DNA from 2 places in the Streptomyces bugieae genome. Region 1 is predicted to be linked to the other one. Evidence: riboswitches for the same ligand, from Rfam matches in the RefSeq annotation. Region 1 holds a riboswitch; the other holds the start of a gene.
What was found. Region 1 has a riboswitch for ZMP and ZTP ahead of V2J85_RS04355 (bifunctional 5,10-methylenetetrahydrofolate dehydrogenase/5,10-methenyltetrahydrofolate cyclohydrolase). Riboswitches for the same ligand answer to the same signal wherever they lie in the genome.
Positions count from the first base shown of each region.

Region 2: linked by a shared signal. The riboswitch ahead of V2J85_RS17685 (serine hydroxymethyltransferase) and the one ahead of V2J85_RS04355 (bifunctional 5,10-methylenetetrahydrofolate dehydrogenase/5,10-methenyltetrahydrofolate cyclohydrolase) in region 1 are both predicted to bind ZMP and ZTP.

Region 1 is NZ_JAZBJP010000001.1:923,908-938,141, reverse strand. Features, by position in the region: gene dacB (D-alanyl-D-alanine carboxypeptidase/D-alanyl-D-alanine endopeptidase) at 1-970, shown strand, start outside; gene V2J85_RS04370 (PPOX class F420-dependent oxidoreductase) at 1,008-1,427, opposite strand; gene V2J85_RS04365 (hypothetical protein) at 1,629-1,946, opposite strand; gene V2J85_RS04360 (hypothetical protein) at 2,109-3,287, shown strand; ZMP/ZTP riboswitch at 3,349-3,436, shown strand; gene V2J85_RS04355 (bifunctional 5,10-methylenetetrahydrofolate dehydrogenase/5,10-methenyltetrahydrofolate cyclohydrolase) at 3,458-4,312, shown strand; gene V2J85_RS04350 (SDR family NAD(P)-dependent oxidoreductase) at 4,430-5,248, shown strand; gene V2J85_RS04345 (NAD(P)/FAD-dependent oxidoreductase) at 5,270-6,439, opposite strand; gene V2J85_RS04340 (bifunctional 3-phenylpropionate/cinnamic acid dioxygenase ferredoxin subunit) at 6,436-6,756, opposite strand; gene V2J85_RS04335 (IclR family transcriptional regulator) at 6,925-7,728, shown strand; gene V2J85_RS04330 (S-(hydroxymethyl)mycothiol dehydrogenase) at 7,917-9,002, shown strand; gene V2J85_RS04325 (GcvT family protein) at 8,999-11,455, shown strand; gene solA (N-methyl-L-tryptophan oxidase) at 11,465-12,622, shown strand; gene V2J85_RS04315 (aromatic ring-hydroxylating oxygenase subunit alpha) at 12,634-13,764, shown strand; gene V2J85_RS04310 (aldehyde dehydrogenase family protein) at 13,757-14,234, shown strand, end outside.
Region 2 is NZ_JAZBJP010000009.1:54,356-68,589, reverse strand. Features, by position in the region: gene V2J85_RS17750 (trypsin-like serine peptidase) at 1-680, shown strand, start outside; gene pdxR (MocR-like pyridoxine biosynthesis transcription factor PdxR) at 714-2,141, opposite strand; gene V2J85_RS17740 (carboxymuconolactone decarboxylase family protein) at 2,212-2,718, shown strand; gene V2J85_RS17735 (isocitrate lyase/PEP mutase family protein) at 2,838-3,581, opposite strand; gene V2J85_RS17730 (carboxymuconolactone decarboxylase family protein) at 3,578-4,027, opposite strand; gene V2J85_RS17725 (carboxymuconolactone decarboxylase family protein) at 4,032-4,490, opposite strand; gene pdxR (MocR-like pyridoxine biosynthesis transcription factor PdxR) at 4,538-5,971, shown strand; gene V2J85_RS17715 (hypothetical protein) at 6,033-6,578, shown strand; gene V2J85_RS17710 (GNAT family N-acetyltransferase) at 6,622-7,164, opposite strand; gene V2J85_RS17705 (hypothetical protein) at 7,233-8,105, opposite strand; gene V2J85_RS17700 (hypothetical protein) at 8,258-8,653, shown strand; gene V2J85_RS17695 (glutathionylspermidine synthase family protein) at 8,671-9,861, shown strand; gene rocD (ornithine--oxo-acid transaminase) at 10,059-11,276, opposite strand; ZMP/ZTP riboswitch at 11,541-11,632, shown strand; gene V2J85_RS17685 (serine hydroxymethyltransferase) at 11,674-12,975, shown strand; gene trpS (tryptophan--tRNA ligase) at 13,279-14,234, shown strand, end outside.

The sequences.
Region 1 (14,234 bases):
GCCCACCCCGCTCATCGTCAACGACAACGTCATCGACCTGCTGACCACCCCCGGCAGCGGCCCGGGCGCCCCCGCCGGCCTGGAGGTGCGCCCCAAGGTCGCGCCCTACCGGGTCACCTCCGCCGTCCGCACCGTCGCGGCCGGCACACCCGCCGACATCACCGTCACGACCTCCCCCGACGGCACCCGCATCCGCCTCACCGGCACCATCGCCGCCGGCTCCGCCCCAGTCCTGCGCATCGCCCCCGTCAAGGACCCCAACGTCTTCGGCCGCACCGCCCTGATCGAGGCGCTGGCCCGGGCCGGCGTCCAGGTCACCGCACCGTCCGTCGGCCCCAACCCGGCCGCCCGGCTGCCCCGCTCCTACCGGGGCGCCACCACGGTGGCCCGCTACACCTCCCCGCCCTACGCCGAGTACGCCGAACTCATCCTCAAGGTCAGCCACAACCTCGGCGCGAACCTCGCGCTCTGCCTGATGGCCACCCACCAGGGGAGCACCGACTGCCAGGACGGGTTCCCCGTGCTCGCCAAGTTCCTCGACCGGGCCGGGGTCGACCGCCGGGCCGTCCAGCTCGCCGACGGCCGGGGCGGCGATCCGGCCGACCGCACCACGCCGCGCGCCCTCGCCCAGATCCTGGCGTACTGGCAGCGCACCCCCGAGGCACGGCGCTTCCGCGAGGCGCTGCCCGTCCTGGGTGTCGACGGCACCCTCGCGGACAGCTGCCGGCACTGCCCCGCCCGCGGCAAGGTCTTCGCCAAGACCGGGACCGTGGCCGGCGCCGACGACCTCAACCACCGCATCGCCGTGGGCGTCGAGACCGTCGCCGGCTACCTGGAGCGCGGCAAGGGCCGGTTCGACGTCTTCTTCGCCGGCGTCAACGGCGCGTCGGCACCGGACGTCAACGGCGTCCTGGCGATCGGCGACGACGTCGCCACCGTTGCCGCCCAGCTCCAGCAGCGCATCGGCTGACGGCCGGACCCACCGGGCCGGCCGCCCGGCCGCGCCCTCATCCGGCCTGGCTGCTGTCCTTCAGGCTGCCCCAGCCGTGCCAGCGCTCGACCTCGATCCAGGCACTGACCCGGCGCCGGTCCCGCTGCGGATACGGCTTGCCCAGATAGCGCTGCGCCAGCCGGTCGATGTCGGTCAGCCGCTCGTCGTCCCGGAGCTCGGCCACCCGCCCGATCAGGGTCAGATGGGTGTACCAGTTGCCCTCGTCGAGCACGGTCAGCGTCACCCGCGGATCGTGGCGCAGGTGCTGGAGCCGTTTGCGGCCCTCGTCCATGTTGACCAGCACCCGGCCGTCGTCCCAGAGGTACCAGGTCGCGGTGGACACCGGCTGGCCGTCGGACCGCAGGGTGGTGATCACCGAGGGGTTGGGCTTGGCCAGCATGGCGGTGGCGGATTCGGGAAGCGGTGGTCTCGACATCTGTGCCCTCATCGGTTCGTGGCGGATTCCTGATCATGCTTCTGCCCGGCCCGGGCCCGGACCCGACGGAGGGCCGTGGGGCCGCCTCGCGCGGCACCGCGGGGACACCCGGCGGTGCGGCCCTGCGGCCGGGCGGAATCCGGCGTCAACACGGCGGACCGCTTCCGCGGTCCGCGGGTGCGGCGCCGCGCCGGCCGCGGCTCAGGCGTCCTGGTGCGCGGGCCGGGCCGCCGGCACCTGCCGCCTCGACGGCAGTACGTCGGGCGCACGGTGCGGCCGCAGCGCGGTGAGCGCGGTCTCGGTCTCCTCCATCAGCGCCCGGTAGGAGACCAGCCGCTGCCACTCCGGATCGGCGACTCCGGGTACCGTGGCCGCGCGCTCCGTCCAGAGGCGCACCAGCGCCGCGTAGACCGGGGTCTGCCGGGTGATCTCCGCGGTGATCCAGCGTGGCGTGGACGCGGGACGGGGGAGGAACGTGTGACCGTGACCTGCGACGGTGCCGGAGGTAGGGGCGCTCATGGCCGTAGAAACGATTCTTCCGGCCTGGGGTCACTGCGTATTTTTGCGGCTGCCCGCACATGAGTCCCGGAGGCAGGGGGTTAACTCCCTCGAATATCACCTCATGCAGTGATCTATTGCCGGGAAGCGGTCCAATCCGGACGAAAAAACGTTGTCGCTGTCATGGAACCGAGGGAGTTGTGGGAGCGCCACGCGGTACTCGCACAGGCGTTTTGCAGCAGCGATGACGAGGTCCGCCGGACGCAGGGACTCCTCGACGAGGCCGAGGCCCGCCGGTCCCGGACCCTGGCCGCCTTCGCCGTGACCGTCGGCAGCGACGCGGTGGTGGCGGACCTGCTCGGCCTGGACGAGCGCGAAGTGCGGCTGGCCCGCCGCACGGTGGGCAAGGACGACGCCCGCGCGGTCGCCAAGAGCCTGCTCGCCGAACAGCCCCCCGCGCACGAACAGTCCCCGGCGCGGGAACAGACCACGGTACGCGAGCCGGCCCCCGCCCAGCCGCCCGCCGCGCCGGCCGCCGCCCGCCCCGCACCGGCACAGCCCGCCGCGGACCGGCCCACGGCGGACCGGCCCGCCCCGGCCGGGACCACGCCCGGCACCCCCGCCGCACCGTCCGGCGCCTCCCCGGTCACCCACGACCCGGTCTGGGCGCCGGCCCTCGACGCGGTCCTGATGACCAGCTGGCACACCGGGGTCGACCTCACCGCACTCGCCACCGAACTCGGCCTGGACGTACGCCTCTTGGTGGCCCGCGCCCAGCAGCTCTCCACGGAGACCCGCCCCGCCCCGGCCACGCCGCCCGACCGCACCGGCCGGCACCGAAGAATGGCCACCCTCCAGCCCTCCCCGTCGGCCGACACGGGCCCGACGGCCTGGCGTGAACGCGCCGACCGGCCCGCCTGGGAGCAGTACGAGCACGACACCTGGAAACAGCAGCCGTACCAGCAGTACCAGTCCTACGCGACGAGCCACCCCCAGCACCCGCAGCACCCCCAGTACGGCGCCTCGTCCCCGTCCACCGGCTATCACCAGTACCCCACCCACCAGAACCACCACGGCCACCAGGCCCACCAGCACCCTCACGACACCCAGACCACCCAGACCGTTCAGACCCTCCACCCCACCCAGAACGGCCAGCACGCCCACCACGGGCACGAGCACCACCCCGGCTACCAGGACCACCAGGAGTACCCGGGGTACGAGTCCCCGCCGCCCGCCGCCCCCACCTGGGACGCCAACGCCATCACCGCCGCCCAGCACGACTGGGACGGCATCCTCAGCCAGTGGGAGGCCACCACCCCCACCACCCCACCCCTGTCCGCACCCGGCCACGGAGCCCCCTGACCGGACCGCCCGTCCCACCCGCGGCTCCTCACCCCCACGGGTGAGCCGTCGTCTAGAGTGGACGGCGGGCCGTGACTGGCGCTTGGGTGGAGTACCACCGGGGAGCGGCCCGGCCGACAGGGCCACTGCCGCGCGCCTGGGCGATCGACGACGACGCTCAGGAGTACCCGATGTCCCCGACCGCCCGCCTCATGGACGGCACCGCGCTGGCCCGCCAGATCGTCGAGCAGGCCGCCGAGCGCGCCGCCGCCCTCACCGAGCGGACCGGCCAGGCCCCGTGCCTCGCGACCGTCCTGGTGGGGGAGGACCCCGCCTCGGAGACGTACGTCCGGATGAAGCGCAACCGCTGCGAGAAGGCCGGCATCCGCTCCCGGCACGTGGCCCTGCCCGCCGCCACCACGACCGGCGAACTGGTCGACACCCTCACCGCGCTCTCCCAGGACCCCGAGGTGCACGGCATCCTCCTCCAGCACCCGGTCGGGCCGCACATCGACGAGCGCGCCGCCTTCGAGGCCATCGCCCCGGAGAAGGACGTCGACGGCGTCACCTACCACTCCTTCGCCACCATGAGCTTCGGCGCCGAGGGCTTCGCCTCCTGCACCCCCGGCGGCATCCTCCGGCTGCTCGACCACTACGGCGTCGAGCCGGCCGGCAAGCACGCCGTCGTGGTCGGCCGCAGCGCGATCCTCGGCAAGCCGGTCGGGATGCTGCTGCTCGGCCGCAACGCCACCGTGACGTACTGCCACTCCCGCACCACCGACCTCGCCGCCCACACCCGCCAGGCCGACATCCTGATCGCCGCGGTCGGCCGGCCCCGCCTCCTCACCGCCGACCACATCAAGCCCGGCGCGGTCGTCATCGACGCGGGCTACAACCCCGGCAACATCGGCGACGTCGACTTCGACTCCGCCGCCACCCGCGCCTCCCTGATCACCCCGGTCCCCGGCGGCGTCGGCCCCATGACCATCGCCACCCTCCTCACCCAAACCGTCGACGCCGCCGCCCGCCAGTTGAAGGGGGCCTGACCCGGGAGGGCCCCGAGGGCGGCCCGTGCGCAAAGGGCCGAAAGCGTGCGGTCCCGGCACCCCCGCCGAACGTATGATCACGAGACGGCAGTTGATCATCGGGGAGGCGGGAACGGCATGACGGAACGGCGAGTGGTGGTCGTGACGGGCGGCGGCACCGGCATCGGCGCCGCCACGGCGCGGCTGTTGCGGGCGGCCGGGCACGACGTGGTGATCTCCGGCCGCCGCCCGGAACCGCTGCGCCGCCTCGCCGAGGAGACCGGCGCGCTGGCCCACCCCTCCGACACCGCCGACCCCGAGTCCGTACAGGACCTCGTCGACACCACGGTGTCCGCCTACGGCCGGATCGACGGACTGGTCGTCAACGCCGGTGTGGGACGCAGCGGTTCGGTGGGGGACATCTCGCTGGAGGACTGGCACACCGTCATGTCCACCAACCTCACCGGCGCCTTCCTCCTCCAACGCGCCGCCCTGCCACACCTGTTGGCCTCCCGTGGCGCGGTCGTCGCGGTCGCCTCCGTTTCCGCGCTGCGCAACGGCACCGCCAACGCCGCCTATGCGACGTCGAAAGCGGCGCTGCTCCAGCTCTGCCGCTCGCTCGCCGTCGACTACGGCCGGGACGGCCTGCGTGCCAACATCGTCTGCCCCAGCTGGGTCCGTACGGAGATGGCCGACCGCCGGATGGCCCGCTTCGCCGAGGAGGCCGGCCTGCCGGACGGGATCGACGCCGCGTACGAGGAGGCCACCCGGCTCCTCCCGGCCGGCCGCCCCGGCGAGCCGGAGGAGGTCGCCGAGGCGATCGTCTGGCTCCTCTCCCCGGCGGCGTCCTTCGTCAACGGCGCCGTCCTCACCGTCGACGGCGGCGCCACGGCCTTCGACACGGGCGGCGCCGCCTTCTCGTACCGCATCGACCCCCGCGACACCCCGGCCTCCTGACCCCGGGGGCCCGGGCGGAGGTCAGGTGGTGGCCGGCTGGGTGGCGCGGGCGAGGTCGCGGCGGTGCCGCATGAACGGGCGGGGGCGGTTGAGGGCGAGCACCGCGGTGGTCCGGCCCTCGCGTTCGTAACAGGCCAGGAAGCTGCGGTCGTCGGGGGAGCCTTCGAGGATCCGCGGGGTGTCGTCGGGCCCGCGGCGGCCGGCGAACTGGATGCGGACGCCGTACTGGTCGGACCAGAAGTAGGGGAGTGCCCGGTGGGTGGCGACCGTGCGGCCGGCGAGGAGGTTGCGGGCGGCGACCGTGGCCTGTTCGGTCGCGCTGGTCCAGTGCTCGGCCCGGACGCCGGCCACCCTGGCGACGTCGCCGACCGCGACGACGTTGGGCAGCGCGGTGACGCAGCCGGCGTCGCAGACCACGCCGTCGTCGAGGGGCAGCGCGGAGGAGGCGAGCCAGTCGGTGTGCGGCCGGACGCCGATGCCGACGACGACCACGTCGGCGGGCAGGTGGCGGCCGTCGGACAGCTCGACCGAGGTGACACGGGGGTCGGCGCCGGCGCCGTGCAGGGCGGCCACGCCGGTGCCGGTCAGCAGGGTGACGCCGTGGTCCGCGTGCAGCGCGGTGCAGATCCGGGCCATCTCGTCGCCGAGTTGCGGCAGGAGCGGGAGCGGGGCGGCCTCGACCACGGTGACGTCATGGCCGAGGGCGGCACAGGATGAGGCGACCTCGGCACCGATGAATCCGGCGCCGATGACGACGACGCGGACCGGGCCCCGGGTCAGGTCGGCACGCAGGGCGCGGGCGTCGTCCAGGGTGCGCAGGGTGTGGGTTCCGGCGGGTGCCGGGCCGGGGAGGCGGCGCGGGGTGGCGCCGGTGGCGAGGACCACGCCGTCGGCGGTCAGCGGCCGGCCGTGGTCCAGCAGTACCGCGCCGGCGGCGGTGTCCAGGCCGGTGGCCCGGGTGCCGAGCAGCCACTCGGCGTCGAGTTCGGCGGTCTCCTCGGCGTCGACCAGGGCGAGTTGGTCCTGGCCGGTGGTGCCGGTGAGGAAGTCCTTGGACAGCGGCGGCCGGTCGTAGGGGCGGTGGTGCTCGTCCCCGACGATGACCAGCCGGCCGTCGAACCCCTCGGCGCGCAGGGCCCGGGCGGCGTACAGACCCGCCAGCGAGGCCCCGATGACAGCGACCGACTTCATGCGGCGGTGCCCTCCTCGGCGACGTGGTGCACGTAGATCATGCCGTCCTCGACGGTCACCGGATGGGTCCGCACGGCCCGGCGGGCGGGCAGACAGGTGGGCGCACCGGTGCGGAGATCGAATGAAGCGGCGTGCAGCGGGCATTCGACCAGACACCCCTCCAGCCAGCCGTCCGCGAGCGAGGCGTCCTGGTGGGTGCAGGTGTCGTCGATGGCGTACAGCTGCCCGTCGGCGTTGAAGACGGCGATCGGAGGTGCGGTGTCGATGCGTACGGACTCGCCTGCGGGCAGGTCGGCAAGGTGGCAGACAGGAATCACGGGACCCCCCTGTTACTCTTCGGTATCATCGAGTTTCACGTTGCGCACGATGGAGCGCTATGCGCAACAGAATCCAGACCGGGGACGGGTGCGTCAAGCGCTCCCCGGAATTGCCGACCGTTCAATTTCGGACCCGCTACCAGGCGGCCAGGTGGTGAGAACCAACACATGACGGACATCGTGGAGGGGCGGACGGACGGCAGGCCGTCGAAGGGACCGGCGAGCGCCGTGCAGTCGGTGGACCGCGCGGTGACCGTGCTGGAGATCCTCGCCCGGCACGGCGAGGCCGGGGTGACCGAGGTCGCCGACGAACTGGGCGTGCACAAATCGACCGCGTTCCGGCTGCTCGGCGTGCTGGAGAGCCGCGGTCTGGTCGGCCAGGAGCAGGAGCGCGGCAAGTACTTCCTCGCGGCCGGCGTGCTGCGGCTGGCCGGCGCGGCCGCCGTCCGGCTGGACATCTCCCAGGAGGGCGCCGCGGTCTGCCGGCAACTGGCCGACGAGCTCGGGGAGACCGTCAACATCGCCGTGCTGGAGAGCGACGCCGCGGTGAACATCATGCAGGCCCGCGGCCCGGCCTCGGTCACCGCGCAGAACTGGCTCGGCCGGCGCACCCCGCTGCACGCCACCTCCAGCGGCAAGGCGCTGCTGGCGTACCAGCCGGCGCCGGTCCAGGACGCCGTCCTCGGCCGGAAACTGCCGCGGCTCACCGAGCGCACGGTCACCTCGGCCGAGGAACTGCGCCGCGAACTGGCGGAGGTCGTCGAGCGCGGCTTCGCGATGGCGGTCGAGGAACTGGAGCTGGGGCTGCGCGCGGTCGCGGCACCGGTGCGGGCGCACGACGGCTCGGTGATCGGGGCCATCAGCGTGTCCGTGCCCGCGTACCGGCTGGACGAGGACCGGCTGCCCGAGGTCGTCAAGGGCACCGTCTCCGCGGCCGAGGAGCTCTCCCGCCGTATGGGATACGCCTGTTGAGCCGCTGACGGGCGGGTGACGGCGGCGGGGCCGGGGCGCACAGCTCCGGCCCCGCCGCCGTGTCCGGACGCGTAACGAGCCTTTTACGAACAGCTGGCCCGTACCCCTTGACGGTGCCGAGACGGCGTTCCCACTATGTCTCTCATCGCGCAACCAGTCGTGCACTGCGCAACACTGAGGGGTAGGGCATGCCACACGAAGTCCATGCCGTCGTCGCGGCGAAACAAGGCGCACCCGTCGAGCTCCGGACGATCCTGGTGCCGGATCCCGGCCCGGGCGAGGCGCTCGTCGCCGTACAGGCCTGCGGAGTCTGCCACACCGATCTGCACTACCGGGACGGCGCGATCAACGACGAATTCCCCTTCCTGCTGGGCCACGAGGCCGCCGGAATCGTCGAAGCCGTCGGTCCCGGCGTCACCGATCTTGCCCCCGGCGACTACGTCGTACTCGCCTGGCGCGCCCCCTGCGGCAGCTGCCGGTCCTGCCGCCGCGGCCGCCCCTGGTACTGCTTCGACTCCCGCAAGGCCACCCAGCCCATGACCCTGACGGACGGGACACCGCTCAGTCCCGCGCTCGGCATCGGCGCCTTCGCCGAGAAGACCCTGGTCGCCGCCGGACAGGCGGTCAAGGTCGACCCCGCCGCCCGGCCCGAAGCGGCCGGACTCATCGGCTGCGGCGTGATGGCCGGCTACGGCGCCGCCGTCCACACCGGGCAGGTGGGCAGCGGCGACACCGTCGCCGTCATCGGCTGCGGCGGCGTCGGCAACGCCGCCGTCGCCGGCGCCTCGATCGCCGGGGCCCGCCGGGTCATCGCCGTCGACATCGACGAACGCAAACTCGACGGCGCCACCCGCTTCGGCGCCACCCACACCGTCAACTCCCGCCGCACCGACCCCGTCGAGGCGGTACGGGAACTCACCGGCGGACACGGCGCGGACGTCGTCATCGACGCCGTCGGCCGCCCCGAAACCTACCGACAGGCCTTCTACATGCGGGACCTGGCCGGAACCCTGGTCCAAGTCGGCGTCCCCGCACCGGACATGACCATCGAGCTGCCGCTCATCGACCTCTTCGGCCGCGGCGGCGCCCTGAAGTCCTCCTGGTACGGCGACTGCCTGCCCAGCCGCGACTTCCCCGTCCTCATCGACCGCCACCTCAGCGGACGCCTCGACCTCGACGCCTTCGTCACCGAGCGGATCACCCTCGACGAGGTCGAGTCCGCCTTCGAGAAGATGCACCGCGGCGAGGTCCTGCGATCGGTGGTGGTCCTGTGACCCCGGCACAGCCCACCACCGACGCCCGCGTCGTCATCATCGGCGCCGGCATCGTCGGCTGCTCCCTCGCCGACGAACTCACCGCCCGCGGCTGGACCGACGTCACCGTCCTCGACCAGGGCCCGCTGCCCGCCCCCGGCGGCTCCACCTCCCACGCCCCCGGCCTGGTCTTCCAGACCAGCCCCTCCAAGACCCTGACCGCCTTCGCCCGCTACACGGTGGAGAAGTTCTCCGCCCTCGAGGTGGACGGCCTGTCCTGCTTCAACCCGGTCGGCGGCCTGGAACTGGCGACCACCCCCGAACGCTGGGCCGACCTGCACCGCAAGGCCGGCTGGGCCGCCTCCTGGGGCGTCCGCGGAGAACTGGTCTCCCCGCAGCGCTGCAAGGAACTCTGGCCCCTTGTCGACGAATCGATGATCCTCGGCGGCTTCCACACGCCCGACGACGGCCTGGCCCGCGCCGTGCTCGCCGCCCGCGCCCAGATGGACCGCGCACAGGAGCGCGGCGCCCGCTTCCTCGACCGCCACACCGTCACCGGCATCGAGCAGGACGACGGCCGCGTCACCGGCGTGGTCACCGACCGCGGCACCTTCCCCGCCACCCACGTCGTGTCCGCGGCCGGCTTCTGGGGACCGGTGATCGGCCGCATGGCCGGCGTCGACGTCCCCCTCCTCCCCCTCGCCCACCAGTACGCGAAGACCAAGCCGCTACCGGAACTCGCCGGTGCCAACGACCCCCGCACCGAAGCCTCGAAGCCCATCCTCCGCTTCCAGGACCGCGACCTGTACTTCCGCGAGCACACCGACCGCATCGGCATCGGCAGCTACGCCCACCAACCACTGCCCGTCGACCCGTTCACCGTCCTCGCCTACGACCAGGCGCGCGCCCGCAACAGGGACATGCCGTCCTCGCTCCCGTTCACCGAAACGGACTGGGCCCCCAGCTGGGAGGACAGCCGCCGGCTGATGCCCGCCCTGCGCGACACCGACATCGACGAGGGCTTCAACGGCGTCTTCTCCTTCACCCCCGACGGCATGCCGGTACTCGGCGAGTCCGGCGCGCTCAGCGGCTTCTGGCTCGCGGAGGCGGTGTGGGTCACCCACTCCGCGGGCGTCGCCAAGGCGGTCGCCGAATGGATGGTCGACGGCCACGCCCGGACCGACCTGCACGAATGCGACCTGCACCGCTTCGAGGACGCCCAGCGTTCCCCCGCCTACGTCCACGACCGCGGCGCCCAGCAGTTCATCGAGGTCTACGACGTCATCCACCCCCTCCAGCCGATGCAGCAGCCGCGCCCGCTGCGCGTCAGCCCCTTCCACACCCGCCAGCAGGAACTCGGCGCGTACTTCCTGGAGGGCGGCGGCTGGGAACGCCCGCACTGGTACGAAGCCAACGCCCACCTCGTCACCGACACCCCGCGGCGCGACCCCTGGTCGGCCCGCCACTGGTCCCCCCTCGCCGCCGCCGAGGCGAAGGCCACCCGCGAGCGGGTCGCCCTGTACGACATGACCCCGCTGCGCCGCCTGGAGGTCACCGGCCCCGGCGCCCTCGCCTTCCTCCAGCGCATGACCACCAACAACCTCGCGAAGAAGCCGGGCGCGGTGACGTACACCCTGCTCCTCGACGAGAAGGGCGGCATCCGCTCCGACCTCACCGTCGCCCGGCTCGCCCCCGACCGCTTCCAGGTCGGCGCCAACTCGCCCGCCGACCTGGCATGGTTGCAGCGCCACGCGCCCTGTGACGTGCACCTCCGCGACATCACCGCCGGCACCTGCTGCATCGGCGTGTGGGGCCCGCTCGCCCGCGACCTGGTCCAGCCGCTGACCCGCGACGACTTCTCCCACGAGGCGTTCGGCTACTTCCGCGCCAAGGACACCTACCTCGGCCACGTCCCGGTCACCGCCATGCGCCTCAGCTACGTCGGAGAGCTCGGCTGGGAGCTCTACACCACCGCCGACCTGGGCCTCCGCCTCTGGGACACCCTGTGGGAGGCCGGGCAGCAGCACGGCGTGATCGCGGCCGGCCGGTCGGCGTTCAACAGCCTGCGCCTGGAGAAGGGCTACCGCTCCTGGGGCCACGACATGACCGAGGAGCACACCCCGTACGAGGCCGGACTCGGCTTCGCCGTCCGCATGGACCGCGGCGACTTCCTCGGCCGCCCCGCCCTCGAACAACTCCCGCCACCCACAAGGAAATTGACCGCACTGCTCCTCGACGACCCGGCCGCCGTCGTCCTCGGCAAGGAACCCGTCCTCGTCGACGGGGCACCCGCCGGCTACGTCACCAGCGCCGCCTACGGCTACACCCTCGGCCGCTGCGTCGCCTACGCCTGGCTGCCGGCCCACCTCGCCACCGGCACCGGCGTGCACATCGAGTACTTCGGCGAGAAGGTCCCCGCCACCGTCGCCGACGAGCCGCTGTTCGACCCGAAGATGACCCGCATCCGTCGCTAGGAGACGCTCGTGTCACCGTCTTACGACGTCATCGTCCTCGGCCTCGGCGGCATGGGCAGCGCCGCCGCCCACCACCTGTCCGCACGCGGCGCCCGGGTCCTCGGCCTGGAGAAGTTCGGCCCGGTACACAGCCACGGCTCCAGCCACGGCGGTTCCCGGATCACCCGCCAGTCCTACTTCGAGGACCCCGCCTACGTCCCCCTGCTGCTGCGCGCCTACGAACTGTACGAGGAACTGGAGCAGGCGACCGGCCGGGAGATCGCCACCCTGTGCGGCGGCGTGATGGTCGGCCGCCCCGACTCCCGCACCGTCGCCGGCTCCCTGCTCTCCGCCGAGCGCTGGAACCTGCCCCACGACCTCCTCGACGCGGCCGAGATCCGCCGCCGCTTCCCCACCCTCAGCCCGAAGGACGACGAGGTCGCCCTCTACGAGGCGCGGGCCGGCCTGGTCCGGCCCGAGAACACCGTCGCCGCCCACCTCCAGCTGGCCACCCGCCGGGGCGCCGACCTGCACTACGAGGAACCGGTCACCCGCTGGGAGCCGTACCGCGACGGCGTCCGCGTCCACACCCCCGAAAACACCTACACCGCGAGCCAGTTGGTGATCTGCCCCGGCGCCTGGGCGCCCCGGCTGCTCGACGACCTCGGCGTCCCGTTCACCATCGAACGGCAGATCATGTACTGGTTCCAGCCGCACGGCGGCACCGCCCGCTTCGACCCCGCACACCACCCCATCTACATCTGGGAGGACGCCACCGGCTCCCAGGTCTACGGCTTCCCCGCCATCGACGGCCCCGACCTGGGCGCCAAGGTCGCCTTCTTCCGCAAGGGCACCGCCTGCACCCCGGAAACCATCGACCGGACCGTCCACGACCACGAAGTCGCCGCCATGGCGGACCGGATGTCCCGGCACATCCCCGCCCTGCCCGGCCGCTTCCTCAAGGCCGCCACCTGCATGTACTCCAACACCCCCGACGAGCACTTCGTCATCGCCCGGCACCCCGCCCACCCCGACAACGTGACCGTGGCCTGCGGGTTCTCCGGACACGGCTTCAAGTTCGTGCCGGTCGTCGGGGAGATCCTCGCCGACCTGGCGCTGACCGGCACCACCGCGCACCCCATCGAGCTGTTCGACCCGCGCCGGCTCGCCGCCGCGCCCGCCGTCTGAGGAGTCCGCCCGTGACGACGCTCCCCCTGCCCCCGAGCCTCATCGCCACGCTCCCCGGCCACTACTACACCGACCCCGCGCTCTTCCGCACCGAACAGGAGCGGATCTTCGAGCGCACGTGGTTCTGCGCCGTCCGCTCCGCCGACCTCGACAAGCCCGGCGCCTTCCGCACCGTCCAGGTCGGCCGCGAGAACGTCCTGGTCACCCGCTCCCGCACCGGCGGGCTACGCGCCTTCCTCAACGTCTGCCGGCACCGCGGCGCCCGCCTCTGCACCGAAACCCAGGGCCAGGTCCGCCGCACCCTCCAATGCCCCTACCACGCCTGGACCTACGACCTCGACGGCAAACTGATCGCCGCCCCCAACCTCACCAAGATGCCCGACGTCGACCGCGCCACCTACGGCCTCGTCACCGTCGCGCTGCGCGAATGGCTCGGCTACGCCTGGGTGTGCCTGGCCGACGAACCCCCGTCCTTCGAGGACACCGTGATCGGCGCGGCCGTCGAACGGCTCGGCGAGGTGGCCGCCATCGACCACTACGGCACCGAACGGCTCGCCCTCGGCAAGCGCCTCACCTACGACGTACGCGCCAACTGGAAGCTCATCGTCGAGAACTTCATGGAGTGCTACCACTGCGCCACCATCCACCCCGAACTCACCGACGTCCTCCCGGAGTTCGCCGACGGCTACGCCGCCCAGTACTACGTCGGCCACGGCGCCGAGTTCGGCGACGGCGTGAAGGGCTTCACCGTCGACGGCAGCGAGGGATTCGGCAGACTCCCCGAGATCTCCGACGACCAGGACCGCCGCTACTACGCCCTCACCGTCAAGCCCACCGTCTTCGTGAACCTCGTGCCCGACCACGTCATCCTGCACCGCATGTTCCCGCTCGCCGAGGACCGCACCGTCGTCGAATGCGACTGGCTCTACGCACCCGACGTCATCGACTCCGGGGCCGACGTGTCCAAGTCCGTCGAACTGTTCCACCGCGTCAACGCCCAGGACTTCGCCGCGTGCGAACGCACCCAGCCCGCCATGTCCTCCCGCGCCTACCGCTCCGGCGGCGTCCTCGTCCCCACCGAACACCACATCGGGATCTTCCACAGCTGGCTCCTGCAGCAGTTGGGAGCCGACGGTGCCTGACCTGTTCATCGGCGGCAGCTGGACCACACCCCGCGACGAGCGGACCCGCGAGATCCGCTGCCCCGCCGACGGCAGCCTCGTCGCCGTCGTCGACGAGGGCGGCGGCAAGGACACCGCCGACGCGATCGCCGCCGCCCGCCACGCCTTCGACCACGGCCCCTGGCCCACCACCCCGGCCGCCACCCGCGGCGACCTGCTGCTCCGCGTCGCCGCCCTCCTCCTCCGCGACCGGGCGGCCCTCGCCCGCGCCGAATCCCTCGACACCGGCAAACGCCTGGCCGAGAGCGAAACCGACATCGACGACGTCGCCGCCTGCTTCCGCTACTTCGGGCGACTGGCCGGCACCGAGGACGGCCGGCTGCCCGACCCCGGCGTACCCCACGTCGACAGCCGCATCGTGCACGAACCGGTCGGCGTCTGCGCCCTGATCACCCCCTGGAACTACCCGCTGCTGCAGACGAGTTGGAAGG
Region 2 (14,234 bases), on a different contig from region 1:
TCGAGGACCCGGCACACCCGGGCAAGTCCAACCTGGTGTGGACCGCCGGCCACTGCGTGCACTCCGGCAAGCAGGGCGGCTGGATGCGCAACATCGTCTTCGTGCCGTCGTACAACGACAACGGCGTCCCGATGAACCAGGTCGGCGCCACCCCCGCCCAGCAGGTCACCCCCTACGGCCGCTTCTGGGCGGACTGGATCACCACCTCCGGTGAGTGGATCAACATGGGCAGCGAGGAGACCGGCAACGGCGGCTCGGCCTACGACTTCGCGGTGCTGCACGTGAAGCCGGAGAACGGCAGCGGCAAGTCGCTCCAGGAGACCGTCGGCGCCGCCGCACAGGTGTGGTTCAACGCCCCCTCCGCCGACGGCATCAGCTCCCTCGACGCGTTCGGCTACCCGGCCGCGCCCCCGTACGACGGCGCGCGGATGATGAACTGCCCGGCCCGCCCCGGCCGGCTGGTCATGCAGCAGGGCACGCCCGCCATGCACCGCATCGGCTGCACGATGACCGGCGGCACCTCCGGCGGCGGCTGGTTCGTCAACCGCGGCGGCAAGCTGACCCTGGTCTCCAACACCTCCATCAGCTCCAACGCCCACACCTGGCTGGCCGGCCCGCACCTCGGCCCCGAGGCGCAGCGGGTCTTCGACGGCATCAGCCGCAAGTTCGCCGGCCAGTAGCCGGCGCCCCGCTCCCTGCGGAGGAACGTCCTCCTACGGCCCCGGCGGCAGCGCCCGGCACAGCGCCGCCAGGGCCGCCGGGAAGGCACTCTCGGACGGGGTGGCATAGCCGACGACCAGGCCGTGCCGGGGCGGCGTCGGCGCCTCCGGATGGCGGTACTCCGACAGTCCGTCGAGGGCCAGACCCTGCCAGCGGGCGGCCCGCAGCGCGGCCCGCTCGTCCGACTCGCCCGAGTTGTCCGGGAGTTGGAGGACGGCGTGCAGCCCGGCGGCGATGCCGGTGACGCGCAGCCCCGGCGCATGGCCGGCCACCGCGGCGACCAGCTGGTCCCGGCGCCGCCGGTAGCGCTGCCGCATCCGGCGGACGTGCCGGTCGTAGGCGCCGGACGTCAGGAACTCCGCGAGGGTGAGCTGGTCGGTGACCCCGGCCCACGCCTCCCGTTCGCCCTTCGCCGCGAGGACCGCGTCGACCAGCCGGCCGGGCAGCACCATCCAGCCCAGCCGCACCGCGGGCGACAGGCTCTTGCTGACCGATCCGAGGTGGATCACCCGCTCCGGGTCCAGTCCCTGCAGGGCGCCGACCGGCCGGCGGTCGTAGCGGAACTCACCGTCGTAGTCGTCCTCGATGACGTAACCACCGCCGGACCGCGCCCAGTTGATGGCGGCGGCCCGGCGGTCGGGGTGCAGCGGGACGCCGGTGGGGAACTGGTGGGCCGGGGTGAGCAGCACCGCCCGCACCTCGTCCAGATCCGTCAACTGCCCGGTGTCCGCGCCGATTTCGTCGACCGCCAGGGGGCGGGTGACGGTGCCGGCCGCGGCCAGGAGCTGCCGGTGGAAGGGCAGGCCGTACGACTCGACGGCGAGCGGACCGGGCAGGACGGCCGGGAACAGCAGCCGCAGGGCGTGCGCGAAACCGGAGCAGACGACGATCCGGCCGGGGTCGGTGCGGACACCGCGGGTGCGCGCCAGATAGTCGGTCAGCGCGCGGCGCAGTTCCGGGCGGCCGCGCGGATCACCGGGCCCGAACGCGTCGTCGGGGGCGGCGGTCAGCGCCCGGCGGGCGGCGGCGACCCAGGCCGTGCGGGGGAACGCGGCGGCATCCGGCTGCCCCTGGAGGAGGTTGTGCCGGGGGCGGGCCGCCGGGGCGCGGTGGGCCGGGGCCCGGGTGGGCGTCAGCGGCTGCGCCCGGTGTGCCACGCGGGTGCCGGAGCCCTGGCGGGCGGTGAGCCAGCCCTCCGCGACGAGTTCGGCGTAGGCGTCGGCGACGGTGTTGCGGGCGAGGCCGAGGTCGGCGGCGAGCGAGCGGTACGGCGGCAGGCGGGTGCCGGGGGCCAGCCGCCCGGACCGTACGGCCTCGCGGAGCGCGCCGAGCAGGGCGGCGCGGCGGCCGCCCGGACCGGTCAGTTCCAGATGCAGATCGGCGCCCAGGCCCGCGGCGGAATTGACCCATGATTCCGACATGGAAATGCACCCTACAGCCGGTCGCCCGGACTCATAGATTCAAGGCATGACGAACACCGCAGGGCATGAGATGACGAACAACGCACCCACCCACGAAGCCGCCGAGGCCGCCGGAACCACCGAAGTCCGCGTCCCCCGGGTCAATTTCGCCAAGGCCGCCCCCAAGGCCTTCCGGGCGCTGATCGGCTTCGACGCCGCGGCCCGTGAGGGGCTGGACCCGGCCCTGGTCGAACTGGTCCAGATCCGGTCCTCGCAGCTCAACAAGTGCGCCTACTGCCTGCACATGCACACCAGCGACGCCCGCAAGGCGGGGGAGAGCGAGGAGCGGCTGCACATGGTCGCCGTCTGGGAGGAGGCGGCGCACTTCTTCACCGACCGGGAGCGGGCGGCGCTGGCGCTCACCGAGGCCGTCACGCTGGTCGCGCACGGCGGGGTGCCGGACGCGGTGTACGAGCGGGCCGCCCGGCACTTCGCGGAGGACGAACTGGCCCGGCTGCTGGCGCTGATCTTCACCATCAACACCTGGAACCGGATCGCGCTCAGCACCGGCAAGGTCGCCGGGACCGACGAACGCTGACGCGGGGCCGGGCGGGGCGGGCGACCCCTGTACGCCCGGGCGGAGCGGGCGACCCCTGTACGCCCGGGCGGAGCGGGCGACCCCTGTACGCCCGCCCCACCGCGTCCGGTTCGTAGCGGCTAGCCCTCCGCGGGCCGCCCGCCCCGCAGCCGTTCGGCCACCTCCGCCAGCGTCGCCATCGCGGCGTGCTGCAGACCGCCGCCGAAGGTGATCCGGGCCGCGCCCAGCGCGCCCAGCTCCTCCGGGTCGGGCCCGCCGGGCACCGCGAGGGCGTTCACCGGGCGGCCGATGGCGGCGGCCAGCGGGGACAGCAGCGCGGGCGGGGCGAGGATCGGGTAGACGCAGTCGGCACCCGCCGCCGCGTAGAGCAGACCGCGGCGCACCGTCTCCGCCGTCTCCCGCTCGCCCTCGACGCCCCGCAGATACGTGTCGATCCGCGCATTGATCACCAGCGCGTCACCGGCCTCGGCCCGTACCTCCGCCAGCCAGGCGGCCTGCTCCTCGGCGTCGCGCAGGGCGCCGGCGGCGTGGTCGCTGTCCTCCAGATTGCAGCCGGCCGCCCCGGCGTCCAGCAGCCGGCCCACCAGTTCCTTCGCGGACAGCCCGTACCCGGCCTCCACGTCCGCCGTGACGGGGACGTCCACCGCCCGCACGATCCGGGCGATCGCGGCGAACATCTCCGCCGGCGGCGTCCGGCCGTCCTCGTGGCCGAGGGAAGCGGCGATGCCCGCGCTGGGCGTGGCCAGCGCCGGGAAGCCGGCGTCCGCGAAGACCCGGGCGGCGGCCGCGTCCCACGGGCCGGGCAGGACCAGCGGCAGCCGCGGGCCGTGGTGCAGCGCGCGCAGCGTCGCGGCGGCGCTCACAGCTCCAGCCCCGGCGGCTGGCGGACCGTGACGTTGACCCGGTTCCAGTTGTTGATCGCGACGACCACCGCGAGCAGATGGGCCAGTTCGCGCTCGTCGAAGTGGGCCGCGGCCCGCTCGTAGACCTCGTCCGGGACGTGGCCCTCGGTCAGGACGGTGACGGCCTCGGTGAACGCCAGCGCGGCCCGCTCCCGCGCCGAGTAGAGATCACCCGCCTCCTCCCACGCCGGCAGCAGATCGATCCGCTGCCGGCCCACCCCGGCCTGACGCAGGTTCTTCACATGCATGTCGATGCAGAACGCGCACCGGTTGAGCTGCGAGGCGCGCAGCACCACCAGCTCGGCCAGGACCGGGTCGTCCAGGCCCTTCTTGGCGGCCGTGGTCAGTGCCAGCTGCGCCTGGTAGAACGCGGGCTGCCGGCCCCAGAACTTCATACGGGCGGACATCGGTTCAGGCCCTCCCCGGGGTCATGCGGGTGGTCACGCCGAAGCGGTTCCAGGCGTTGATGGTGGTGATCAGGGCGATGAGCTGGGCGAGCTCGGACTCCTCGAAGTGGGCCGCGGCCCGCTCGTACACCTCGTCCGGGACGAAGCCCTCCGTGAGGACGGTGACGGCCTCGGTCAGCTCCAGCGCCGCCCGCTCCTTGCCGGTGTAGTACTCCTCGGCCTCCGCCCAGGCGCCGAGCAGATAGATCCGCTCCTCGGTCTCCCCGGCCTCGCGGGCGTCCCTGATGTGCATGTCGAGGCAGAAGGCGCACTTGTTGAGCTGGGACGCCCGGATCTTGACCAGCTCGACCAGCACCGGGTCCAGGTCCTTCTTCGCCGCCGCGTCCAGCGCGATCATGGCCTTGTAGACCTCGGGCGCGAGCTTGGCCCAGTGCATCCGGGGGCCGGTTGATGTCGTCGTCATGGCTACGACGCTACGGCCGCAATGGCGCAGCGGTATGGTCCACTTCCATGGGGAATTCATGGGCCACTTTCGGCCGTGACCTGCATCTGGACCTCACCGGCCCCGGCGGGCTGCGGGCCGCCCTGATCCGCGCGCTGCGGGACGCCGTACGGACCGGACGGCTGACCCCCGGCACCCGGCTGCCCTCCTCCCGCTCGCTCGCCGTGGACCTCGGCATCGCCCGCAACACCGTCGCCGACGCCTACGCCGAACTCGTCGCGGAGGGCTGGCTGAGCGCCCGCCAGGGCTCCGGCACCCGGGTCGCCGACCGGGTACTGCCGCGCACCGCCCCCGCCGTGCGCCGCCCGCACGGCCCGGCCGCCCGCCCCGGCCGGCCGCGCTTCGACCTCACCCCGGGCACCCCGGACGTCTCCGCCTTCCCCCGCACCGCCTGGCTCGCCGCCGCCCGCCGCGCGCTGACCGCCGCGCCCAGCGAGGCGTTCGGCTACGGCGACCCGGCCGGCCGCCCCGAACTGCGCACCGTCCTCGCCGACTACCTCGCCCGGGCCCGCGGGGTCCGCGCCGACCCCGACCGGATCGTCGTCTGCACCGGCTTCATGCAGGGCCTGGCGTTGCTCGCCCGCACCCTGGGCACCGGCCGGCTGGCCGTCGAGTCGTACGGGCTGGACTTCCACCGCGACGTCATCACCCGCGCGGGACTGCGCACCGTCCCGCTCGTCGTCGACGAACGCGGCGCCCGCACCGAGGACCTGGCCGGGCTCGACGACGTCCGCGCGGCCCTGCTCACCCCCGCCCACCAGTTCCCCACCGGTGTCCCGCTGCACCCCGACCGGCGCGCCGCCGCCGTCAACTGGGCGCGGGCCACCGGTGGTTACGTCCTGGAGGACGACTACGACGGCGAGTTCCGCTACGACCGGCAGCCCGTCGGCGCCCTCCAGGGCCTCGACCCGGACCACGTCGTCTACCTGGGCACCGCCAGCAAGAGCCTGGCCCCCGCCCTGCGGCTGGCCTGGATGGTGCTGCCGGACCACCTCGTCGACCCGCTGCTGGCCGTCAAACGCACCGGCGAATGGCAGTCCGGCCAGCTGGAACAGCTCACCCTCGCCGAGTTCCTCTCCTCCGGCGCCTACGACCGGCATCTGCGCGGGATGCGGCTGCGCTACCGCCGCCGCCGCGACCAGCTCGTCGCGGCTCTCGCCGAACGGGCGCCCCACGTCCACGTCTCCGGCATCGCCGCCGGCCTGCACGCCGTCCTCGAACTCCCGCCCGGCACCGAGCAGTCCATCATCCAGGCCGCCCGCTGGCAGGCCCTCGCCCTCGAAGGCCTCACCCGCTTCCACGACCCCACCGCCCCCGACGCCCCACGCGACGGCCTGGTCGTCGCTTACGGCACGCCACCGGAGCATGCGTTCAACGGCGCCCTGGACGCACTGACCAGGGCTTTGCCGCCGGGGTCGGGAGCGGGCCGCGGTCAGGCCTGAGCTCACTTCACCCCAACTCACTTCCGCCACCGACGACTTCTCTCCCAGGTGACCCGATCCCATGAGCGACGCGTACTCCCCGATACCCGAGCTGAACCTGCTCAAGGCATTCGACGACACGTGCACGGACTTCTACTCGCCAGGCTTCGAACTGCGCGCGTACAACCACGGCGTGGGGTGGACCGAGCCGGACAATCCGGATTTCGAGGACCGGGTGATCCCCTTCGCCCAGGCCACTTCGTCCGGATCCCTCTACGCGCTGTGGCGTTGCGACGACCGCGCCGACCTCGCCACCCTGCCCGTCCTCTTTCTCGGTGACGAGGGGGACCTCTACATCACCGCACACGACCTGCGGGAGCTGTTCTGGGATCTCCTCGACGAAGATTCCGGCGAACCCGCTCCTCCCCGCGAGGAGTACCGCGCCACCCGGCAGGCGTATCACACCTGGCTGGAGCGGAACTTCGGTCCCACACCGCCCGCATACGACCGGAGTCCCATGGAGGAGCACGGCTGGCGGTTCGTCGACTGGCTGCTCAGCGTAGGAGAAAGGGACACCGCCGACATCGTCATCGAGAGCCTGGAGCTTCTCGAAATACCTCGCCCTTGATGGCGCCGGCGCCCGGGTTCCCGAAAGGGGCTGGGGGGCCGGGTCACAGCTCCCGCACGAACGAGACCCGGTCCAGTCCCGGTCCGTCGTAGTCCGTGTGCACCGGTGTGCCGTGTTCGTCGGTGTGGTCGCCCGGCTCCAGGTGGAAGCCCATGCGGGTGTGGTACGCGATGGAGGCGCGGTTGTTGGGGCTGGTGATGCAGCGGATCCGGGTGCGGCCGGCCTCGTGCGCGAGGGTGAAGAAGCGTTCGTACAGGGCCCTGCCCACGCCGCCCCGCTTGCCGTCCGGGCAGACGCCGACGAAGTGGATGTACGCCGTCGCCGGGTCGGTCCGGGAGAGGAAGCCGATCAGGAAGGCGTGCAGGGTGCCGTCGGGGCGCTCGACGAGGAAGCTGGTGTCGGCGAAGTGCTGAAGGAAGAGGCGGGGGACGAGCAACTTCCGTTGCAGTGCGCCGGCTTCGCCGCCCAGGCCGCCCCACCAGTCGGCGAGTGCCGTCTGGAGGCGGGGGTGGTCCGACGGCACGGGGTGGCGCAGCGACAGGTCCCCGGGGAGCGGGGCGGGAGAGGGGTGGCCGGCGTGCGTCATGGGTGCGTCATCCTTCGAGCGGATCGGAGGCGGTGAACTCACCCTAGGCACGCCGCGGTTGTCGCGCCCTACCCGTCGACCGCCGGCACCGCGTCCGGGGTCTGTTCCCGTTCCGCCGGTGCCTCCCCGAAGCGGGTCAGGAGGAGTGCGCCGGTGATGGCCAGGGCGAAACCCAGTACCGCCAGCGGGGCCAGGCCCTCGCGGGTGCGGTCGCCGAGCCAGGCGACGCCGACCAGGGCCGGGCCGATGGTCTCGCCGATCACCATGCCCGCGGTGGCGGTGGTCACCGAGCCGCGCTGGAAGGCGGTGGTCAGCAGCAGGAACGCCGCGCCGCCGCCGATCAGCAGGGCGTACGCGGCGGGGTTGGTGAGCAGGGCGAGCGGCGCGAAGTCGTCCAGCAGGCGGACCGCGACCTCCACCACGCCGAAGCCGAAACCGGCGCCCAGGCCGAGCGCCGCGGCCCGGGACCGTTCCGGCAGCCGCCCCGCCAGCGCGCCGGCCGGCAGCAGCGCCACCGCGAACACCAGCGTCGCGATCCGCAGGCCCGGGGTGCCCCGCAGATGGCCCTCCTCGCCGGAGGCCAGCGCCAGCATCGCCAGCCCGCCGCAGACCACCGCCACCGCGGCCCACTCGCCGGGGCGCAGCCGGGTGTGCAGCACCGGCGCGGCGACCACGGCCGTCACCGCGAGGGTCGCCGCGAGCGCCGCCCCGACCGTGTAGATCGGCAGCGCCCGCAGCGCGACCAGCTCCAGCACGAAGCCCAGCCCGTCCAGGGCCAGACCGGCCAGATACCGCCACTGCCCGAGCACCCGCAGCAGCAGCCGCGGATCGACGCCGGAGTCCGTACCCGGCGCGGTGGAGCGCGCGGCGACGGCCTGGAAGACGGAGGCGGTGCCGAAGCACACCGCGGAGGCGAGGGCACAGACCATCCCAAGGAGCATGAAGCGACTGTAGGGGGCCAAGCCGGGAACCGGACGGGGGCCCTCCCGGACAGCGGGCGGGCCCCTTCTAGGCTGACGGGCGCACACCAAGTTCGTTCCCGTCGACGCGCTCACCCGAGTCCGTCCACGGGAGATCACGGGGGAGACGGAAAATGGCCGAGAAAGCACGCCGCCGACTGCGGTCGAGCACGGTGATCCTGGGCGGTATGGGCGCCCTGGCCGCCGCCCTGACGTCCTGCGGCTCGGACCCGGACAAGCGCTGCGTGGACCGCAACAGCTACGACGTCGTCAAGGGCTACCGCGTCGTCGACGCCAAGAACTGCTCGGCGGGCGGCGGCTCGTCCACCGGCGGCTCGGGGACCGGCGGCGCCGGATCCGGTACGTCGGGCCGCGGCAAGCGCCCGGCCGACGCCCAGTGGTACTACGACCCGGACAGCGGCGGCGGCAAGTACGCCGACAACGGCACCTTCAGCCGGACCACGGCCGTCAACCGCGGCGGCTTCGGCTGCTCCGGCTCGCACGGCGGGCACGGCTCCTTCGGCGGCTGAACGGACACCGTACGGCCATGGAACGCCACACCATCGAGCCCCGCCCCGGCTGGCAGCAGACCGTCGAGGCGCAGGGCCTGATCTACCCGCTCACCCGCTACCCGGACGACTCGCTGCGCCCCTACTGGGACGAGAGCGCGTACTACTCCTTCACCCTCCCGGAGGTCGAGGCGCTGGAGGAGGTCGTCGAGGAGCTGCACGGCATGTGCCTGGCCGCCGCCGAGCACATCGTCGCCCACGACCGCTTCGCCGACCTCGGGATCACCGATCCCCGCCTGGCCGCACTGGTCGCCGAGTCCTGGCGCCGGCGCGCCGAACTCCCCTCCCTCTACGGGCGGTTCGACCTGCACTACGACGGCACCGGCCCGGCCAAGATGCTGGAGTACAACGCCGATACGCCGACCTCACTGGTCGAGGCCGCCAGCCCCCAGTGGTTCTGGATGGAGGAGCGCTTCCCCGGCGCCGACCAGTGGAACTCGCTGCACGAGCGGCTGGTCGCGGCCTGGAAGCGGCAGGCCCCGCTGCTGCCGCCCGGCGCCCCGGTGCACTTCGCGCACTCCGCGGGCGACGAGCTCGGCGAGGACCTGATGACCGTCGCCTACCTGGAGGAGACGGCCCAGCAGGCGGGCCTCGCGACCGTCAGCATCCCCGTGGAGGAGATCGGCTGGGACCGGCTCTCGGGCCGCTTCGTCGACCAGCGGCTGCGCTTCGTGCGGGCCTGCTTCAAGCTCTACCCGTGGGAGTGGCTGGCCACCGACGACTTCGGCCCGCACGTCCTGGACACCCTCGACAACGGCGGCGGCACCGGCTCCACCCTCTGGATCGAACCCGCCTGGAAGATGCTGCTCTCCAACAAGGCGCTGCTGGCGATCCTGTGGGAGCTCTACCCCGGCCACCCGAACCTGCTGCCCGCCTACCTGGACGGGCCGCGCGAGCTGGCGCACACCCGCGGCTACGCGGCCAAGCCGCTGCTGGGCCGGGAGGGCGCCGGCGTCACCCTGCACCGGCCGGGCGACGAGCCGGTGCTCCGGGGGCCCGACGACCCGTGCTGCTACCAGGAGTTGGCGCCGCTGCCGGACTTCGACGGCAACCGGGTGGTGCTGGGTGCCTGGGTCGTCGAGGACGAGGCGGCCGGCCTCGGCATCCGCGAGTCGGCGGGACCGGTCACGGACGAGTACGCCCGTTTCCTCCCGCACGTGATCCGCTGACGCGAGCTGACGCGGGCGGACCGGGCTGACGCGGGCTGACGCGGGCGGCCCCGGGGGACCCGCGGGACCCGGGCGGGACGCGTACGCGGTACGGGGCTGGCGCAGCGGGCGGCCAGGGCCTCGCACCCGCCGCCGGCCGCCCGCTGCACGTCCGTCGCCCCCGCACGTCCCCGGCGCGCCGCCCCCACGCCCGCTTCTCACGCCTCCAGGACGTCCCTCAGCCGTTCCAGCCCCCAGTCCAGGTCCTCCTTGCTGATCATCAGGGGCGGCGCGAGCCGGATCGTCGCGCCGTGGGTGTCCTTGACCAGGACGCCGCGCGTCATCAGCTGCTCGGAGACCGCGCGCCCGGTGCCGCGGGACGGGTTGACGTCCACGCCGGCCCACAGTCCGCGGCCGCGCACCGCGTCCACCGTCCCGCCGCCCACCAGCAGCCCCAGCTCGCTGTGCAGGTGCTCGCCCAACTCCGTTGCCCGCTGCTGGTATTCGCCGGTCCGCAGCATCGCGATGACCTCCAGCGCGACCGCGCAGGCGAGCGGGTTCCCGCCGAACGTCGAGCCGTGCTCCCCCGGCGCGAAGACGCCCAGCACCTCGCGCGAGGACACCACCGCCGACACCGGCACCACCCCGCCGCCCAGCGCCTTGCCGAGCACGTACACGTCCGGCACCACGCCCTCGTGCTCACAGGCGAAGGTCCGGCCCGTGCGGCCCAGCCCGGACTGGATCTCGTCGGCGACGAACAGCACGTTCCGCCGCCGGGTCAGCTCCCGTACGCCCGCCAGATAGCCGGGCGGCGGCACCCGTACGCCCGCCTCGCCCTGGATCGGCTCCAGCAGGACCGCGACGGTCCGGTCGTCGAGCGCCGCCTCCATCGCGGCCAGGTCGCCGTAGGGGACGACCTCGAAACCGGGGGTGTACGGGCCGAAGCCGGCGCGGGCCTCGGGGTCGGTGGAGAACGAGACGATGGTGGTGGTCCGGCCGTGGAAGTTGCCGTCCGCGACGACGATCTTCGCCCGGCCGTCCGGGACGCCCTTGACCTGGTAGCCCCATTTGCGGGCGGTCTTCAGCGCGGTCTCCACGGCCTCGGCGCCGGTGTTCATCGGCAGCACCAGTTCCATCCCGCACAGCTCGGCCAGCTGGGCGCAGAAGTCGGCGAACCGGTCGTGGTGGAAGGCGCGGGAGGTGAGGGTGACCCGTTCCAGCTGGGCCCGGGCGGCGGCCAGCAGCCGCGGGTGGCCGTGCCCGAAGTTCAGCGCGGAGTACCCGGCGAGCATGTCCAGGTAGCGCCGGCCCGTCACATCCGTCATCCAGGCACCCTCGGCGGTCGCCACGACCACGGGGAGCGGGTGGTAGTTGTGCGCGCTGTGGGCTTCGGCGGCGGCGAGGGCGGCTGCGACGCCGGGTTCCGTGGACGTCACCGTGACTCCGTTCCGGTAGACCGTACGGGGCGCATGGAGTGAGGTACCCCATATGCCCCTCTATATTGCTCCTCGGGTCGTTCGTCCGGAAGGCGCCGGGGCGGCCGGGGCGGCCGGACAGTGCCGGCACCGGGCCGTGCGGCGTTCCCGGCACCGGGCCGTGGGGCGTTCCCGGCACCGGGCCGTGGGGCGTTCCCGGCGCCGCGCGGTGGGACGGAACGGGTGTTCCCGGCACCGGGCCGCGCGCGGCCGTCTAGACTCGGCGGTGCGCATCGCGACTGGCGTACGGGGAAACGACCCCGAGGGAGCGCTGCGTGGCCACCGCCACGAGGTGTCGCCCCGCCTGGGCACCCCGGGACCACGACCGGACCACCGATCGACCGCCCCGGAGGACGCCATGTCACTTCCGCAGTCCGCGCACCCGCAGTCCGCATCCCTCTCCCATCCCGCGCTGAGCGCCGCCGACCCCGAACTGGCCGCGCTGGTCGGCGCCGAGGAGCAGCTCCAGGCCGACACGCTGCGGCTGATCCCCAGCGAGAACTACGTCTCCGCCGCCGTCCTGGAAGCCACCGGCACGGTCCTGCAGAACAAGTACAGCGAGGGATACCCGGGCCGTCGCTACTACGAAGGCCAGCAGAACATCGACCGCGTCGAGACCCTGGCCGTCGAGCGCGCCAAGGCCGTCTTCGGCGTCGAACACGCCAATGTCCAGCCGTACTCGGGCTCGCCGGCCAACCTCGCCGCCTACCTCGCGTTCGCCGAACCGGGCGACACCGTGCTCGGCATGGCGCTGCCGATGGGCGGCCACCTCACCCACGGCTGGGGCGTCTCGGCGACCGGTACGTGGTTCCGCGGGGTCCAGTACGGCGTGCGCGCCGACACCGCGCTCATCGACTTCGACGAGGTGCGCGAGCTCGCCCGCAAGGAACGCCCGAAGATCATCTTCTGTGGCGGTACGGCCGTCCCGCGCACCATCGACTTCGCCGCGTTCGGCGAGATCGCCCGCGAGGTCGATGCCGTGCTCGTCGCGGACATCGCGCACATCGCCGGGCTGGTCGCGGGCGGCGCCCACCCGTCGCCCGTCCCGCACGCGGACGTCATCTCCACCACCACGCACAAGACCCTGCGCGGGCCGCGCGGCGCGATGCTGATGTCCCGGGCGAGCCACGCCAAGGCCGTCGACAAGGCGGTCTTCCCCGGTCTGCAGGGCGGCCCGCACAACCACACCACGGCCGCCATCGCGGTCGCCCTGCACGAGGCCGCCGCCCCGTCCTTCCGGGAGTACGCGCACGCCGTCGTCGCCAACGCCAAGGCGCTCGCCGAGGCGCTGCTGGCCCGCGGCTACGACCTGGTCTCCGGCGGCACCGACAACCACCTGGTGCTGATCGACCTCACCTCGAAGGACGTCCCCGGCAAGGTCGCGGCCAAGGCCCTGGACCGGGCGGGCATCGTCGTCAACTACAACACCGTCCCCTTCGACCCCCGTAAGCCCTTCGACCCCTCCGGCATCCGCATCGGCACCCCCGCCCTCACCTCCCGCGGTCTGGGCACGGACCGGATGCCGCAGGTGGCGGAGTGGATCGACCGCGGCGTCCAGGCCGCGGCGAAGGGCGACGAGGACGCCCTCACGGTGATCCGCAACGAGGTCGCCGAGCTGATGGCGGCCTACCCGGCGCCGGGGCTGGCTGTCGGGGAGTAGGGGCCAGGGGGATTCCCCGGCCGGGGAATGCCCGGACGCCGGGGATCTCCGACCGCCGGGGATCTCCGACCGCCGGGGATCTCCGACCGCTGGGGAATACCCGCCCCCACCTGCACGTTGTGGCCCCGCAGGGGGCCTCGCCATCCCCTACGGGATGCGTTCGACCACCCCCTGCGGGCCACCGCCCACGTGCCGCCGCCCCCGACGCCGCGGGGCTCCGCCCCGGCCCCCCGGTGGCCCCGCCCCGCCCTCCCCACCCACCGGACGCCCTACCGCCCCCCGCGACCTGAGACAATCGGTCCCATGGCTCTCGATCGTCCTCGCGTGCTCTCCGGTATCCAGCCCACCGCCGGCTCCTTCCACCTCGGCAACTACCTCGGCGCGGTGCGCCAGTGGGTGGACCTCCAGGAGTCCCACGACGCCTTCTACATGGTCGTCGACCTCCACGCGATCACCGTTCCGCAGGACCCGGCGGAACTGCGCCGCAACACCCGGATCGCGGCCGCCCAGCTGCTCGCGGCCGGCCTCGACCCGGAGCGCTGCACGCTCTTCGTCCAGAGCCATGTGCCCGAGCACGCCCAGCTCGCCTGGGTCATGAACTGCGTCACCGGCTTCGGCGAGGCTTCCCGGATGACCCAGTTCAAGGACAAGTCGGCCAAGCAGGGCGCGGACCGCACCACCGTCGGCCTGTTCACCTACCCCGTGCTGATGGTGGCCGACATCCTCCTCTACCAGGCCGATCAGGTCCCGGTCGGCGAGGACCAGCGCCAGCACCTGGAGCTGACCCGCGACCTCGCGGACCGCTTCAACACGCGCTACGGCGACACCTTCGCCATCCCCAACCCGTACATCCTCAAGGAGACGGCGAAGATCTTCGATCTTCAGGACCCGTCGATCAAGATGAGCAAGTCGGCGTCCTCGCCCAAGGGCATCATCGACCTGCTCGACGACCCCAAGGTCACCGCGAAGAAGGTCAAGAGCGCCGTGACGGACACCGACACGGTGATCCGCTTCGACCGCGAGGCCAAGCCCGGTGTCAGCAACCTCCTCAGCATCCTCTCCACCCTCACCGGCACCTCCGTCCCGGACCTGGAGAAGTCCTACGAGGGCAAGATGTACGGCGCCCTCAAGACGGATCTCGCCGAGGTGATGGTCGATTTCGTCACACCGTTCCGGGACCGTACGCGGGAATTCCTCGACGACCCCGAGACGCTGGACTCCCTGCTGGCCAAGGGCGCGGAGAAGGCCCGCTCGGTCGC